3 regions of the Solwaraspora sp. WMMA2056 genome follow, and region 1 is predicted to be linked to each of the others. Evidence: riboswitches for the same ligand, from Rfam matches in the RefSeq annotation. Region 1 holds a riboswitch; each other region holds the start of a gene.
What was found. Region 1 has a riboswitch for cyclic di-AMP ahead of O7608_RS14355 (coiled-coil domain-containing protein). Riboswitches for the same ligand answer to the same signal wherever they lie in the genome.
Positions count from the first base shown of each region.

Region 2: linked by a shared signal. The riboswitch ahead of O7608_RS27840 (C40 family peptidase) and the one ahead of O7608_RS14355 (coiled-coil domain-containing protein) in region 1 are both predicted to bind cyclic di-AMP.
Region 3: linked by a shared signal. The riboswitch ahead of O7608_RS07100 (coiled-coil domain-containing protein) and the one ahead of O7608_RS14355 (coiled-coil domain-containing protein) in region 1 are both predicted to bind cyclic di-AMP.

Region 1 covers NZ_CP128360.1:3,131,610-3,136,260, reverse strand. Annotated here, with positions in the region: gene O7608_RS14365 (HelD family protein) at 1-1,262, shown strand, start outside; gene O7608_RS14360 (cation diffusion facilitator family transporter) at 1,382-2,290, shown strand; cyclic di-AMP (ydaO/yuaA leader) riboswitch at 2,459-2,589, shown strand; gene O7608_RS14355 (coiled-coil domain-containing protein) at 2,596-3,783, shown strand; gene O7608_RS14350 (glycosyl hydrolase) at 4,368-4,651, shown strand, end outside.
Region 2 covers NZ_CP128360.1:6,141,222-6,145,872, reverse strand. Annotated here, with positions in the region: gene O7608_RS27845 (sigma-70 family RNA polymerase sigma factor) at 254-1,183, shown strand; gene O7608_RS27840 (C40 family peptidase) at 1,277-2,239, opposite strand; cyclic di-AMP (ydaO/yuaA leader) riboswitch at 2,250-2,391, opposite strand; gene O7608_RS27835 (DUF6232 family protein) at 2,866-3,507, shown strand; gene O7608_RS27830 (DUF5753 domain-containing protein) at 3,533-4,414, opposite strand.
Region 3 covers NZ_CP128360.1:1,539,564-1,544,214, reverse strand. Annotated here, with positions in the region: gene O7608_RS07115 (winged helix-turn-helix domain-containing protein) at 1-248, opposite strand, end outside; partial or broken gene O7608_RS07110 (fibronectin type III domain-containing protein) at 304-1,368, opposite strand; gene O7608_RS07105 (potassium channel family protein) at 2,101-2,814, opposite strand; cyclic di-AMP (ydaO/yuaA leader) riboswitch at 3,076-3,213, shown strand; gene O7608_RS07100 (coiled-coil domain-containing protein) at 3,216-4,232, shown strand; gene O7608_RS07095 (glycoside hydrolase family 65 protein) at 4,338-4,651, opposite strand, start outside.

The sequences.
Region 1 (4,651 bases):
GGGTGCTGGAGCGGGCGGTCCGCGACGCCGTACCGGACGGGCCGACCGAGCTGCGGCTGCTCTACCGGGGGCAGCTGCTGCGATTGCGCGAGGCCGAACTGAACGGGATCCGGGCGCGGGCGCTGCCCCGGGGTGCCCGCCGCAACGAGGTCCGCCGGGCCGGCATCGACGGACTCTTCGACGCGCTGTGGGCACAGGCCCGCCGGCTCGTGGCGGCGTCCCGGCTGCCGGGTCAGGCCGAGTTCGAAGACGAGCTGTCCGATCGGGACGATTTCCGGGACTTCATCAAGGCCTGGTGGCCACGGCTGCTGCCCCGGCACGTGCTGGCCTGGCTGGCCCGGCCGGAACGGCTGCGCCGCTACGCGCAGGGGATCCTCGAACCGGCGGAGATCAGGTTGCTCGGGGAGTCGTTGCGGGACCTGGCCGAGCAGGGTCCGACGATCGCCGACGTCGCGCTGCTCGACGAGTTGGCCGAGCTGCTCGGTCGACCGCCGCAGCCCAAGCGCCGCCAGCAGGATCCGTTCCGGCTCGCCGGTGGGGTACGAGAGGTGACGACCTTCGTCGACCGGGAACGGGCCGCGCGGGCGGCGGCGCGGGAACGGCCGGTGGACTACCGGGAGTACGCCCACGTGGTGGTCGACGAGGCACAGGACATCTCGCCGATGCAGTGGCGTATGATCGGCCGTCGGGGGCGGCTCGCGTCGTGGACGGTGGTCGGGGATCCGGCGCAGACGGCGTGGACCGGGGATCCCGGCGAGCTGGCTCAGGCCCGCGACCGGGCGTTGGGTCGTCGGCCCCGGCAGGAGTTCCAGTTGACCACCAACTACCGCAACCCGGCGGAGATCTTCGAGCTGGCGGCGGAGGTGATCCGTACCGTCGCCCCGGACGCCGTGCTGCCGACGGCGGTGCGCTCGACCGGGGTGCCGCCGCGCCGCGAGCAGGTCGACGTCGCCGCACTGCCGGCGGCGGTCCGCCGGGCGGCCACCGCGCTGCTCGCCGAGGTGGAGGGGACGGTGGGGGTGATCGCCGCGGTGGCCCGACGCGACGAGGTCGCCGGCTGGCTGGCCACCGAGCTGACCGACCCACGTCTGCAGGTCGTGTCGAGTCTGCAGGCCAAGGGCATGGAGTACGACGGCGTGGTGCTGGTCGCGGGAGCGGAGATCCGTGCCGAGTCGGCAGCGGGCGTACGGACGTTGTACGTGGCGCTGTCCCGGGCGACCCAACGGTTGGTGACCGTCGATCCGGTGCCGGGCGGCGGCTGACGGGCCTGCTCCGGCGGCTCCCGGCGGGGGTGGTGGGCGCCGCCCGGTCATCTGTTGCACATATCGCTATGTGAGCATTAGTCTTCGGTCGGGGCACCGGGCGACGGAAGGTGACCGGGATGGGCGCGGGACACGATCACGGAGCGGGCACCGCCGGGCAGCGACACTACGGGCGGCTGTGGATCGCGTTCGTCCTGCTGGCGGTCTTCATGGTCGTCGAGGCGGTGGCCGCGCTGCTCACCGGCTCCCTGGCGCTGCTCTCCGACGCCGGGCACATGTTCACCGACGTTCTCGGCATCGGCATGGCGCTGGCCGCGATCGCCGCCGGCCGTCGCGCGTCCGACGATCCGCAGCGCACCTTCGGCCTCTACCGGCTCGAGGTGCTCGCCGCCCTGGCGAACGCGGCGCTACTCGCCGGGGTCGCCGGCTACGTCATGGTCGAGGCGGTCCGCCGGTTCGCCGACCCGGAGCCGGTGCCCGCCGGCCCGATGCTGGCGGTGGCGGTGGCGGGCCTGGTCGCCAACCTGGTCGCGTTCGGGCTGCTGCGCGCCGGCGCCAAGGAGAGCCTCAACGTCCGGGGCGCCTATCTGGAGGTGCTCGGCGATCTGCTCGGCTCGGTCGGGGTGATCGTGGCGGCCCTGGTGATCGCCACCACCGGCTGGTGGTACGCCGACCCGGTGGTCGCCGTCGCCGTCGGGGCGCTGATCCTGCCCCGGACCTGGCGGCTGGCCCGCTCCGCGGTGCGGGTGCTGGTCCAGGCCGCGCCGGAGCACGTCGACGTGCCCCGGGTCAGGGCCCGCCTGGCCGCCGTGCCGGGCGTGTGCGACGTGCACGACCTGCACGTGTGGACCCTCACCCAGGGGATGGAGGTGGTCTCGGCGCATCTGGCCACCGTGGCCGGCGCCGAGGTCGGCGGGGTGCTGCGCGACGCCCGGCGGGCCCTGCACGAAGAGTTCGGAATCGATCACGCAACGCTGCAAGTCGAGCCATTGTCGCCTGCGGACCCCTGCGGACCGACGGACTGGTGATTAGCGGACGCTTAAGTTTCGTGACCTTCCCGCGACGCAAACAACGGCGATGTACCTTTATTTCCGATTTATCTAGACATAATATGTTCATCGATCTCGCGACAGATGGCGACCGGACCGGTAGCCTCGGCCTCGGTCTTCGTCCGGGCGGCGCCCCTCCGGCGCCCGCGAAGGCCGTCGCCTAATCGCCTGTACGGCGAGCCGGGGAACCACGTTCCTGGGGTGCATCCGCGTCAGCGGTAGGGATCTTCCGTCCCGAACCCGTCAGCTAACCCGGTCGGCGGCTGACGGAAGGAACCTGCACGGTGACGTACCCGCTCCCCGAACGACCCCGGCGCGCGACGCCGGGGCGGAAGAACCGCTTTGCCCGCCTGGTGCCGCTGGCCGCGATCCTGATCGCCGTCACCGGAGCGCCGGTCGGTGCCCCGGTGCCGGCCGGTGCCGCGCTACCCGCCTACGCTCCCGCCGGCTCCGACGACGAAGGCGGCACCCCGAGTCTGCGCAAGGAGCTCGACGCGGCCTCGCGCGGCTGGATCGACGCCAAGGCCGCGCTCGACAACTCCGGCAAGCGGCAGAAGCAGCTCACCGCACGGCTGGCCGAGGTCGAGACCGAACTCGAGGTCCGCAACACCAACGTCGGTCAGCTCGTCGACCGTGCGTACCGCAACGGCCGGCTCGGTCCGGTCTCTGCGCTGCTGAACAGCACCTCGCCGGAAGGCTTCCTCGACCGCGCCGCCGCGTTGAGCGCGGTGACCGCCAACGAGGAGAAGCAGCTGCGCGAGCTGTACCGCACCCGCGACCAGGTGACCCGGTCGAAGGCGGCCATCGAGAACGAGATCCGCGAGCAGCGCAAGCAGCTGACCATCATGGATCAGCGCAAGAAGCAGGCCGAACGGGCCCTCGCGGTGGCCGTCGCCGCTGAGGAGCAGGCCCGTGAGCAGGCCGAACGCGAAGCGGCGAACAGCTCCGGATCCGGATCGTCGGGCTCCGGATCGTCGGGCTCCGGATCGTCGGGCTCCGGATCGTCGGGCTCCGGGTCGTCGGGCTCCGGGTCGGCCAGCGCGTCGGCGACGCCGGCACCTCGCAACGCGAACGGCTCCTGGCCGAGCGAGTCCTGCAACGTCGACGACCCGACCACCTCCGGCTGCATCACCCCGCGTACGTTGCACGCGCTCAACCAGGCCAAGGCCGCCGGCTTCACCCGCTATGTCTCCTGCTTCCGCAACGGCGGCTCGGGTGAGCACCCGAAGGGCCGGGCGTGCGACTTCGCCGCCCAGCCCAACGGCTTCGGCGGGGTCGCCAGCGGCGGGGACAAGACCTACGGCGACAACCTGGCCAACTACTACATCGCCAACGCCGACCGGCTCGGCGTGCTCTACGTGATCTGGTTCAAGCGGATCTGGCTGCCCAGCAGTGGCTGGAAGGCGTACAGCGGTGCCGGCGGCGACCCGTCGAGCGACCACACCAACCACGTTCACCTGTCCGTGTACTGATTCCTCCCCCGAACGACGGCGGTCACCGAACGGTGGCCGCCGTCGTCGTGTCCCGGCCCGCGCGATGCGCCGGCTCGGCCCGGCCGACCTGCCGACTCAGCCCGCGCGATGCGCCGACTCGATCCGCGACCCAATGGTCGGCAAATGGCATCGGCGGTATGCGGGCACAACGAATGGACTGATAACGAATGGACTGATTGCGAAAAGCGCCGACGCCGACCGGCGTTCCGGCCGGCAACGACACCGGACAATCAGTGAGAGCGCTCTTTCAGCTCACCGTCACCCCGACCCTACCCCGTGTTGTCGGAGCCAAGGAGGCTGTGAGAGCGCTCTCACGAAGGTAACGAGCAACCCGTGCGGCTGTCAACCGGAACAGCCGACGCCTACCTGATTCACGAAAGTTCATGTCCGGATATTGACAGCAGGGCCAGGTCTCTGGTGACCTCCTGGCAATAACTCATTAATGGGCGTGAAACAGTTTGTGATCTTGGACTACGCCCGATCTGACCGGAGGCACCATGACACTGTCGATCCGAGGCGGGCGCCGAAGCCGCACGCCGCGCCGGATCCTGGCAGCCACCACCGTGACGGCGCTGGCAGCCGCCGGACTGAACTTCGGCGTGCTGCGCACCGCCGACGCCGCCACCGTCGGCGCCGGCAGCTACACCACCACCCGCCCGGCCGGTGCCGCCGCCCCGACCGCCTGCGGCAACATCTCCGCCAACCCCCGGCAGTACGTGACCGGCAACGCGCCTACCGGTGCGGTACCCACCAACGACTGGTGGTCGTCGCTGCTGTTCAAGCGCTACAACTGCGCGTACTCCGATCCGCTGCACGCCCACCCGATGTCGTTCCAGCCGGCCTCCGG
Region 2 (4,651 bases), 3.0 Mb from region 1:
GAGGTGCCTGGCAGGAAACATCAATCCTGCTCACAGCAATTACTCAGGCAATCGTGTCAGCTTCGACTCACGAGACGGAATCCCTGACGCGTCTTATCTGTTGTGCAGGTGTCGGCATCGTTCGGCGGGACCCGCACATCCGGGTACGCCGGTCGGTGGCGACGTGACGGGGGAGAGGCTGATGGAGATGCGCATCGCAGGTGCCAGGGCAAGTGGGGTTAACGAGGGGACCGTGAGCAACGTGGAGAAGACGATGGCTTTGCGGACCGACGAGGTGGCCGAGGAGCGGGACCTCGTTGGCGTCTACCTGCATGAGATCTCCCGTACGCCGCTGCTCGACGCGGCCCGGGAAGTCGAGCTGTCCAAGGCGATCGAGGCCGGGCTGTACGCCGAGCACCTGCTCGAGGAGGGCACCCCGCGGGCCGGGGTCAGCCGCGAGGAGCTGGAGCGGCTGGTCATCGAGGGTGAGCGGGCCAAGGACCTGTTCATCCGGGCCAACCTGCGGCTGGTGGTGTCGATCGCCCGCCGCTACGTCCGGTCCGGGATGCCGATGCTGGATCTGATCCAGGAGGGCAACACCGGTCTGGTCCGGGCGGTCGAGAAGTTCGACTACGAGCGCGGCTTCAAGTTCTCCACCTACGCCACCTGGTGGATCCGGCAGGCGATCAGTCGGGCCATCGCGCAGCAGGAGCGGACCGTCCGGCTGCCGGTGCACCTGGTCGAGGACGTCAACCGGATGCGCAACGTCGCCCGCCAACTCACCCGGGAGCTCGGCTCGGATCCGGAGCCGGAGCAGATCGCGGCATCGCTCGGAGTGCCGGTCGAGCGGGTGCACGAGCTGGTCCGCTGGTCGCAGGACACCGTCTCGCTGGACACCCCGGTCGGCGACGACGGCGACACCAACCTCGGTGACCTGGTGGCCGACAGCGACGCGCCGTCGCCGGAGGACATCGTGCTGACCGGGTTGGAGCGCCAGCGCATCGAGGGCCTGCTGAACCACCTCGACGACCGGTCCGCCGGCATCATGCGGGCCCGCTACGGGCTGGAGGACGGCCGGGAGCATTCGCTCACCGAGGTCGCCTCGCGGTTCTCGCTGTCCCGCGAGCGCATCCGCCAGCTGGAGATCCAGGCCCTCGGCCGGCTGCGTGAGCTGGCCCGGGCCGAGGGGCTGCAGGCGGCCTGACCGGTCGGCCGCTGCCACGACCACGGTCCCCTGTGACGACGAGGGCCCGGCATCCGTAAACGGATGCCGGGCCCTCGTGTCGGTGCCGGTCGGTCAGCGCACCCGGCCGTACCCGTACGGTGCCATCATGTCCACGCTGGCCAGTTGGACGGGCTGGCCGAACGTCGGTGCGTGGATGACCTTGCCGTCGCCGACGTACAGGGCGACGTGTGCGAGGTTCCGGTAGAACACCAGGTCGCCCGGTGCCAGGTCGCCACGGTTGATCTTGGCGACCCGGTCCCACTGCATGGCGGCGTTGTGCGGCAGGCTCTTGCCTGCGGCCCGCCAGGCAGCCAGGGTCAGACCGGAGCAGTCGTAGCCGTTCGGCCCGCTGGACGCCCACACGTACGGCTTGCCGATGGCGCCGTACGCGAACTCGACCGCGACGCCGGCGGCGCCGGCGACCGACGGGATCGTCCCGGTGTACGACGAGCCGGACTCGGTCGCCGCACCGTAGGCCTCCTCCCGCTTGTCCATCAGCTTGTCGATGTCGGCTTCGATGGACTTCTTGCGGTCGGCGAGCTCCTTGGCCTGGGCTTCCTGCTTGGCGAGCGTCGCCTGCAGCTTCTCCTGCTCAGCCAGGTACGTCGCCTGGGTGCTGGTGAAGTTGCTGAGCCGCTGCTGACGGTCCCGCGCGAGGTGGTCGAGGGTGCCCAGCCGGTCCAGGAAACCGTCCGACGAGCCGCTGTCGAGCAGCGCGCTGGCGGTGCTCAGCCCGCCGGACTTGTAGGCGGTGATGGCGATCTGCCCGACCTCGACCTCGGCCCGGGCGAGTTCGTCCTGCAGTGGACCCAGCTTGGTGTCGAGCTCCTCGACCGCCGCCCGGGTGGTCTTGGACTCCTCGGTGAGCCGGTTGTACGACTCGACGACCTTGGCCAGTTCCTCGGATTCCTTGTTGATCTGCTGCGTGAGTTCGCTGACCGAGGGCTGGGCGGAGACGGCGACGGCCGGAACCACCAGCCCGGCGGTCACGCCGGCCAGCACGAGGGTACGCAGCAGAATCCGCGCTGTTGACAAGAACGCAGAACCCTTCTTCCCACGCCGCCTACCGGGTTAGCTGACGGATTCGGGCGGGAAGGTGTCGCCCTACCGCGTGTGACACGCGGATTCACCCCAGACGTGCTCGGTGGGTCCCCGGGTCACCACCATGCGATCACCGAACAACTACTTTCAGTGATTGCCGGATGGTGATTCGGCGGCACCGGGCCGGCGTCACCGGGGTCGGTGACTGGTAACCGGACCAGCGGATCTAACCTAGCCGCAACGGTTGCTCGCGGAAACCCTCGCTCGTCGTGATCCGTGGCATCGACCATGGTGGAGTGGCGCCGATAGTCACAGAATGTAGTGCACAGTGGCGCTGCGTCATGCAATGGCGAATCGGGTGGCTTCGCGAGGTGGTCGCACGGTGACCGGGCGCCAGGTTTCGATCGACTGGGCGAAATGCTCGATAAGTCGCTCTACGCGGTTGCTGGTGGGCATCCACTAGGGTAAATAAGAACAAAAGTGTCGTATCGGAGTCCAGGAAGCGTCCTGCCGTACGTCAATCAGCTAGGTGGCAGAATGCGTATCTTCCATCGAGTAGCTCGCCGTTTGCACAATGGACGCGCAAGGTCAGTGCCGTACCCGACCTTCGGAGGCAGCCGATGCGTGCCACCCGCCGGACCCCGCCACTACGCGGATCCCCGACCCTTCGCCGGGCCGCCCGGCCGGGCGACCGCAGCAGCACCACGACACCGTTGATCCCCCGGACACCCGGGCGCCGATCGCCCGCCCGTGGCGCGGCACCCGGCGCCCCGGTCACCCGACCCGCCGCCGCTGGGCCGACCTTCTACCGCCAGCCCGGCATCTGCGTCACCGCCGACTGGTTCGTCGTCGCCGGGCGTCGGTTCGCGATCCGGGACCTCACCGAACTGCGTACCGCCCGTGGCGCCCGGGACCGGCTGACCGGGCGGTTGGTGGCAGTGACCGTCGTCATCCTCTCGGCGATCGCGGTGACCATCGGCTTCACCCAGGGGCTCGCCGAGGTCAGCGCTGCTGCCTATTTCGCGATGCTGGTGGCGGCGTTCGTCCCGGTCGGCCTCGGCTGGCTCGGCGACAAGGTACGGCCACGGTCCTACGAGCTCTGGGGCCGACACGAGGGCCTGCTGGTCCTGCTGTTCAGCACCGACGAGGAACGCCAGTACGGGCAGGTGAGCCGGGCGTTGATGCGGGCCCGGGAGATGTCGCGGCTGGCCGGCCTGTCCGAGCCGGTGACGATCGAGCCCTGGGTGCCCGACCAGCGGTGAGCCGGCCGGCGGCCCCCGCCGCCGGTCAGCCCGCAATGTCCTCGTCCAACTGCCGGGCGAGGTCGAGCAGCATCGCCACCGATTCGTCGGTGGACAGCGCCTCCGCGCGGAGCCGATCGAAGACATGCTGGTACGACCGGACCTCGCCGGCCCGGTCGATGACCTCCTCGACCAGCGCGCTCTCCACGTAGACCACGTCGGCGTCGGCCTGATCGGCGAAGTGCAGGATGACGAACGGGCCGAGGACGGTGTTGCTGCCCGCGGCGAAGGGCAGCACCCGGACCGAGACGTGCGGGGCGGCGCACATCTTCGCCACGTGGCGCAGCTGCTCGCGCAGAATGCGCCGACCGCCGGTCATCCGACGGAGCGCGGCCTCGTCGAGGATCACCTCGATGCGGGGCGGGTCGGCACCGTCCAGCACCGCGTGCTGGCGGGCCATCCGGATCTGGACCCGACCCTCGATCTCCTCGGCCGGTACGTGGTGCGGGCCGTCGGCGGGGATCACCGCCCGCGCGTACTCCTCGGTCTGCAGCAGGCCGGGGAAGCTGATCGGCTGGAAGTACTGCAGCGCCGAAGCCTCGGCCTCCAGCCCGATGTAGGCGGCGTAGGCCGCCGGCACCCGGTCCTTGTACCCGCTCCACCAGGCCCGTCGCCGGGCTGCCCGGGCCAGTTCGACCAGTTCCTGGACCTGCTGCTGGTCGCGGACCCCGTAGAGGTCGAGCAGGGCCTTGACGTCGTTGGTCGAGATGCTGACCGAGCCGGACTCGATCCGGATGAGCTTGGACAGCGACCAGTCCATCTGGGTGACGACGTACTCCTGGGTCAGCTCGGCCGCCTCGCGTGCCCGGCGCAGCGCCGCGCGGAGTCGGCGGCGCCCGATGGTCGGACCCTGGTGTCGGGCTGGCATGGATCGCTCCGGGGGAGTGCCTAGCAGAATGCCACCTGGCTGGTTGCCGTCTCTTGACGCTACACCGGTGCCGTCCGGTCTGCTATGGACGGCTGGCCCTTACCAACCGGGGTACGGCGTTCCGGACTTCGGGCGGCCCGGTCGCCCCCGGTGGGAGCAAGATCCACGACTGATAGTGTCCGCGCGAATTGCCTGAGGTCTTAGAAGGCAAATGCCCCAAAATATCCGTATAGAGGA
Region 3 (4,651 bases), 1.6 Mb from region 1:
CTGTCGAGGGCGGTCAGCACCAGTGCCGGTACGGTCAGGCCGGCGCGGCGGCGGTGGCCGAGCTGGTTCAGCGAGTCGCCTTCCGGAAGGATCCGGTCGAGCACCAGGCAGTCGTAGTCGTTGACGCTCATGTTCAGGTCGGCCTGGCTCCAGTCGGCCGCCTGGTCGACCGCGAAGCCACCGGTACGCAGCGCGGTCACGACGGCGCCCCGTACCTCGGGGTCGTCCTCGACCACCAGCACCCGCATGCGGGCGAGGCTAGCAAGTTGTCGTCACCGGGACATTTCGCCGGCCGTTTCCGGGTCAGCGTACCGCCGTGCACTTCGCGCCGTTGAGGGTGAAGCCGGTCGGCGCGGTGGTCGTGCTGGCGCCGGTGACCACGAAGCCGAGCTGGACGCTGCCGCCGGGCGCGATCAGGCGGTTCCACTTCTAGTTGCGGACCGTGACGTCGGGTGGGGTGAGGTCGACCGGCTCGGCACCCCACAGGTACGCGATCTGCTGGTCGTCGGGCGTGGTCCAGCTCAGCGTCCAGCCGTCGATCGGCTCCGCTGCGAGGTTGCGGACGTCCAACTGCGCCTGGAAGGCACCCGGCCAGTGGTTGATCACCTGGTGGGCGACCTCGCAGGTCGGGGCGACCGGGGTGGTGGTCACGGTCAGCGGCGCGGACAGCGGCGAGCTGTTGCCGGCGTCGTCGTGGGCCCGTACCGCGAAGGTGTAGCTGGTGCCGGGCTGCAGGCCGCCGACCCGGGCGGTCGGACCGGTCGGCGGGTGCTGCGGAGCAGTGGCCACCCGGGTGGTCGAGCCGTCGGGGTGCACCCGCAGCACCTCGTACCAGGCGACGTAGACGTTGTCGGTGGACGGCTGCCAGCGCAGGGTGACCGCGTCGGTGCCGGTCTGGGTGGCGGTCAGGCCGGTGGGGGCGGTGGGTGCCTGGTCGTCGCCGGGCGGCATGGTCAGTCGCAGGGCGGGGCTCGTCGGCGACCGGTTGCCGGCGGCGTCGCGCGCGGCCACCCAGAACTGGTACGTCCGTGACGGCTGCAGGCCGACGATGGTGATCTCGTTGACCGGGCTGGTCTTGATGATGATGTAGTCGGCCTGCATCTGGGCGATCTCGTAGCCGGTGACCGCGACGTCGTCGGTGGCGGCGGTCCAGGTGAGGGTGACCTGGTCCGTGCTGATGGCGGCGACGGTCGGGACACCGGGGGTGGTGGGCGCCTCGGTGTCGGCGCCGGTCGCGGCGCTTGCGCTCGCCGCCGGCAGGGCGGGACCGAGCAGTACGGCGGCGAGCAGGACGCCCAGCCGTCGGGCGGCCCGGGGGCGACGGCTGCCGTCGCGGTGGGCTGCGCGATCCGACGGCGGCGGTGGCACAGTGGTCACGGGTGACTCGCTTTCGGTGCGGGCACCGGCGGACGAACCAGCGCCAGGACATCCATGGTCAACGATGCATGTCGCGGGGCGCCATCCGCCGTCCGGTGACAGTTCCGCCGTGCGGGCCCCGGCCGGACCACTGTGAGCTGGGACACCGTCGACCGGCGGCCCCGGACGATTGTCGATGCCCGCACGGCGCTGCCGCCGATCCCGACCGCGACCGGGCCAGGCAGCCACGACAGCTCCATACACAACGAAGCCTGCCGATGCATCGGCAGGCTGCGCAGGACAGTTGGACGCAGCGGCGTCGCGGTCCTGACTTGTCGGCGATTCCACGTCGTAACAATCGAGGACTAGCGTGGGGACGGGGAGGGCAACCCCCGTCCCCACCATCAGTTACTGACACGCACGAGCGGTTTGGCGTCCAGGTCGTGCGTGACGCGCGGGAGCCGGGCCACGCGAGTGGCTCTGGTTCCACCTCCTCTCGACAGGCGGTGCGTGGCTGGCGGCGGAGTCCGGGCTGGCCCGCCGCCAGCCCAAGGGCTGAGCGGTCGGCGAAGCGCTGCGAACAGCGCCACGCCGCGCGTCGGTACAGTGTTCTGGTGCACATCCATCAATGGAAGCGCTCCCATGGGAGGACTGTAGCCTGAGTCACGAGTTTGCGAAAGTCCAGAGGCTGATCAGCTCACGAAATGAAGGCGTGACGAGACGGTTACGCCCAGGATCCCTGGGTCAACCGCCGAACCGCTGCACGTCCGCGGTCGGCCCGGCGACGATCAGCAGCGCGTCCGGCGGGATCACCGAGTCCGGTACGGCGTACCGCAGATGCTGGTCACGCTCCTTGATGCCGACGACGGTGATGCCGTACCGCTGCCGCAGCCGGGCCTGCGCCAGGGTCTGACCCGCGCTGTCCGCCGGGGCGCACACCTTGGCGATCGCGAAGCCGTCGTCGAACTCGATGAAGTCGAGCATCCGGCTGGCCAGCAGGTGCGCGACCCGGTCCCCCATGGTGGCCTCCGGAAAGATCACGTGGTGGGCACCGACCGAGGCGAGGATCCGGCCGTGCTTGGCGGTGATCGCCTTCGCCCAGATCTCCGGCACGCCGATCTCGGTCAGCGACACGACGGTCAGGATGCTGGCCTCGATGTCGGCGCCGATGCCGACGACCGCGCACGGGTAGTCGGCGACCCCGAGGTGCCGCAGCGACTCTTCGTCGGTGGGATCCGCCTCCACCGTCCGGGGCAGCCGGTCGGACCAGCGCTGCACCCGGCGGGGATCGCCGTCGATGCCGAGCACCCGGTGACCGAGCCGGCACAGCGACAGCGCCACCTGCCCACCGAATCGACCCAGGCCGATGACGGCCACGCTGTCGTCGTCAGTGACGCCGTCGCCGGCCGCACCGACCGGGGACGGATCGGCAGCCGTCAGGAACGGGTCGTCTGTCATCAGGGAATCCATCCGGAGGTTATTTCCTACTTTCGGCTTCTATGGCATTTTAGGCAGTTCCATCCCCCGACCACGGCACTATCGACCCAGCCGGTCGCGACATGCCGTAGGCCCGCCGACGCAGAAAGTGGACATTACCTAAAGTCGTTGTCCAGTAACGGAATTCTCCCTGGTCAACGACGGTCGTCGAGGTGTTGTCGCCGGTCACCGATCCGGTAAGCTTGCCGGCGGTCTCCGCCAGGCGGCACCCACCGGTGCCGGCGGTGACCGCCGCCTAATCGTCCTTCGGGGTGAGCCGGGGAACCACGTTTCCACCGGGGTGAATCCGCGACGTCGCGGTAGGGATCGTTCCGTCCCGAACCCGTCAGCTAACTCGGTCGGCGGCCAAGGAAAGGAACAGGATGACCGCACCCCTATACCGGCGGGTTCCGTTCACCGCCGCACTGGCCGCCGTGACCACCTTGCTCGCCGGCCTCGTCGTCGCCACCCCGGCCGCCGCCCAGGACCCCTCGGACGAGGGCGCGCAGCCACTGCTCAGCGACGTCATCGAGTCGACCAACCGAGGCTTCGTCGAAGCAAAGGCCGCCGTCGAGGAGTCCCGCAAGCGGCAACTTCAGCTCAACCTCGAACTGGAGAAGGTGGAGGAACGACTGGAGGCACTCACCCCGCAGATCGGCGAGGTCGCCTCCAATTCGTACCGTCTCGGCCGGATCACCCCGGTGATGGTGCTGCTCAACAGCGCCAGCCCGGACGACCTGCTGGACCGGGCCGAAGGCCTGGACATGATCGCCATGCACGACAACAAGCGGGTCCGCGAGCTCAACGAGGCCCGTGAACAGGCCGCCCGGGCCGTCGCGGCGATCGAGGCCGAGGTGACCCGCGAGGAACAGCAGCTCGAGGTGATGTCCCGCCAGAAGAAGGAGTCGGAGAAGGCCCTGCAGCTGGTCGGCGCGGTCGCCACCAACGGGTTCGTCTCGGCCACCTCGCCGGTCGCCGCGCAGGCACCCCGCAACGCGAACGGTTCCTGGCCGTCCGAGTCGTGCAGCCTGGACGACCCCACCACGAGCGGCTGCATCACCCCCCGCACCATGCACGCGCTCAACGAGGCCAAGAAGGCCGGCTTCACCCGCTTCGTCTCCTGCTTCCGACCCGGTGGCCCGTTCGAGCACCCGAAGGGCCGGGCCTGTGACTTCTCCATGCAGTCCAGCGGCTTCGGCGGCGACGCCACCGGCGACGCCCGGCTCTACGGCAACAACCTGACCGCGTTCCTGGTCCGCAACGCCGACAAACTCGGCATCCTCTACGTGATCTGGTACCGCCAGTTCTGGTCACCGACGACAGGCTGGAGCTCCTACAGCGGCGCCGGCGGCGACCCGAGCAGCGACCACACCAACCACGTGCACCTGTCCCTGCTCTGAGTGCCCGCGCGCCGGTCAGTCAGGACGGCTGGCCGGCGCGCGAAGCGTCGGGCCCCGCGGCCCGGTGCGGGGTCGCGTCGGACCCCGCGGCCGGTGCGGGGTCAGTCAGTCGGTACGGGCCGACCGGCGCACCGGGGAGCGGCCCGCCGGCTGCTGCGGCGGCGGGCCCGCCGCCCCGGCCGGCGCGATCGCCCGGGTGACCGGCTTGTCGGCGGCGACGGTGATCGCCTCACCGTGGTGCGTCAGCTCGATCGTCGCGTTCGGATCCACGTCGCGTAGCGCATAGGTCACCTCGTCGCGCCCGACGGACACCCGCAGCCGCATGCCCCGCCACATCATGGCGAACTCGAGCCGGTTGATCCGCTGCGGCAACCGGGGGGCGAAGGAGAGCTCCCCGGCGTGGTCGCGCATCCCGCCGA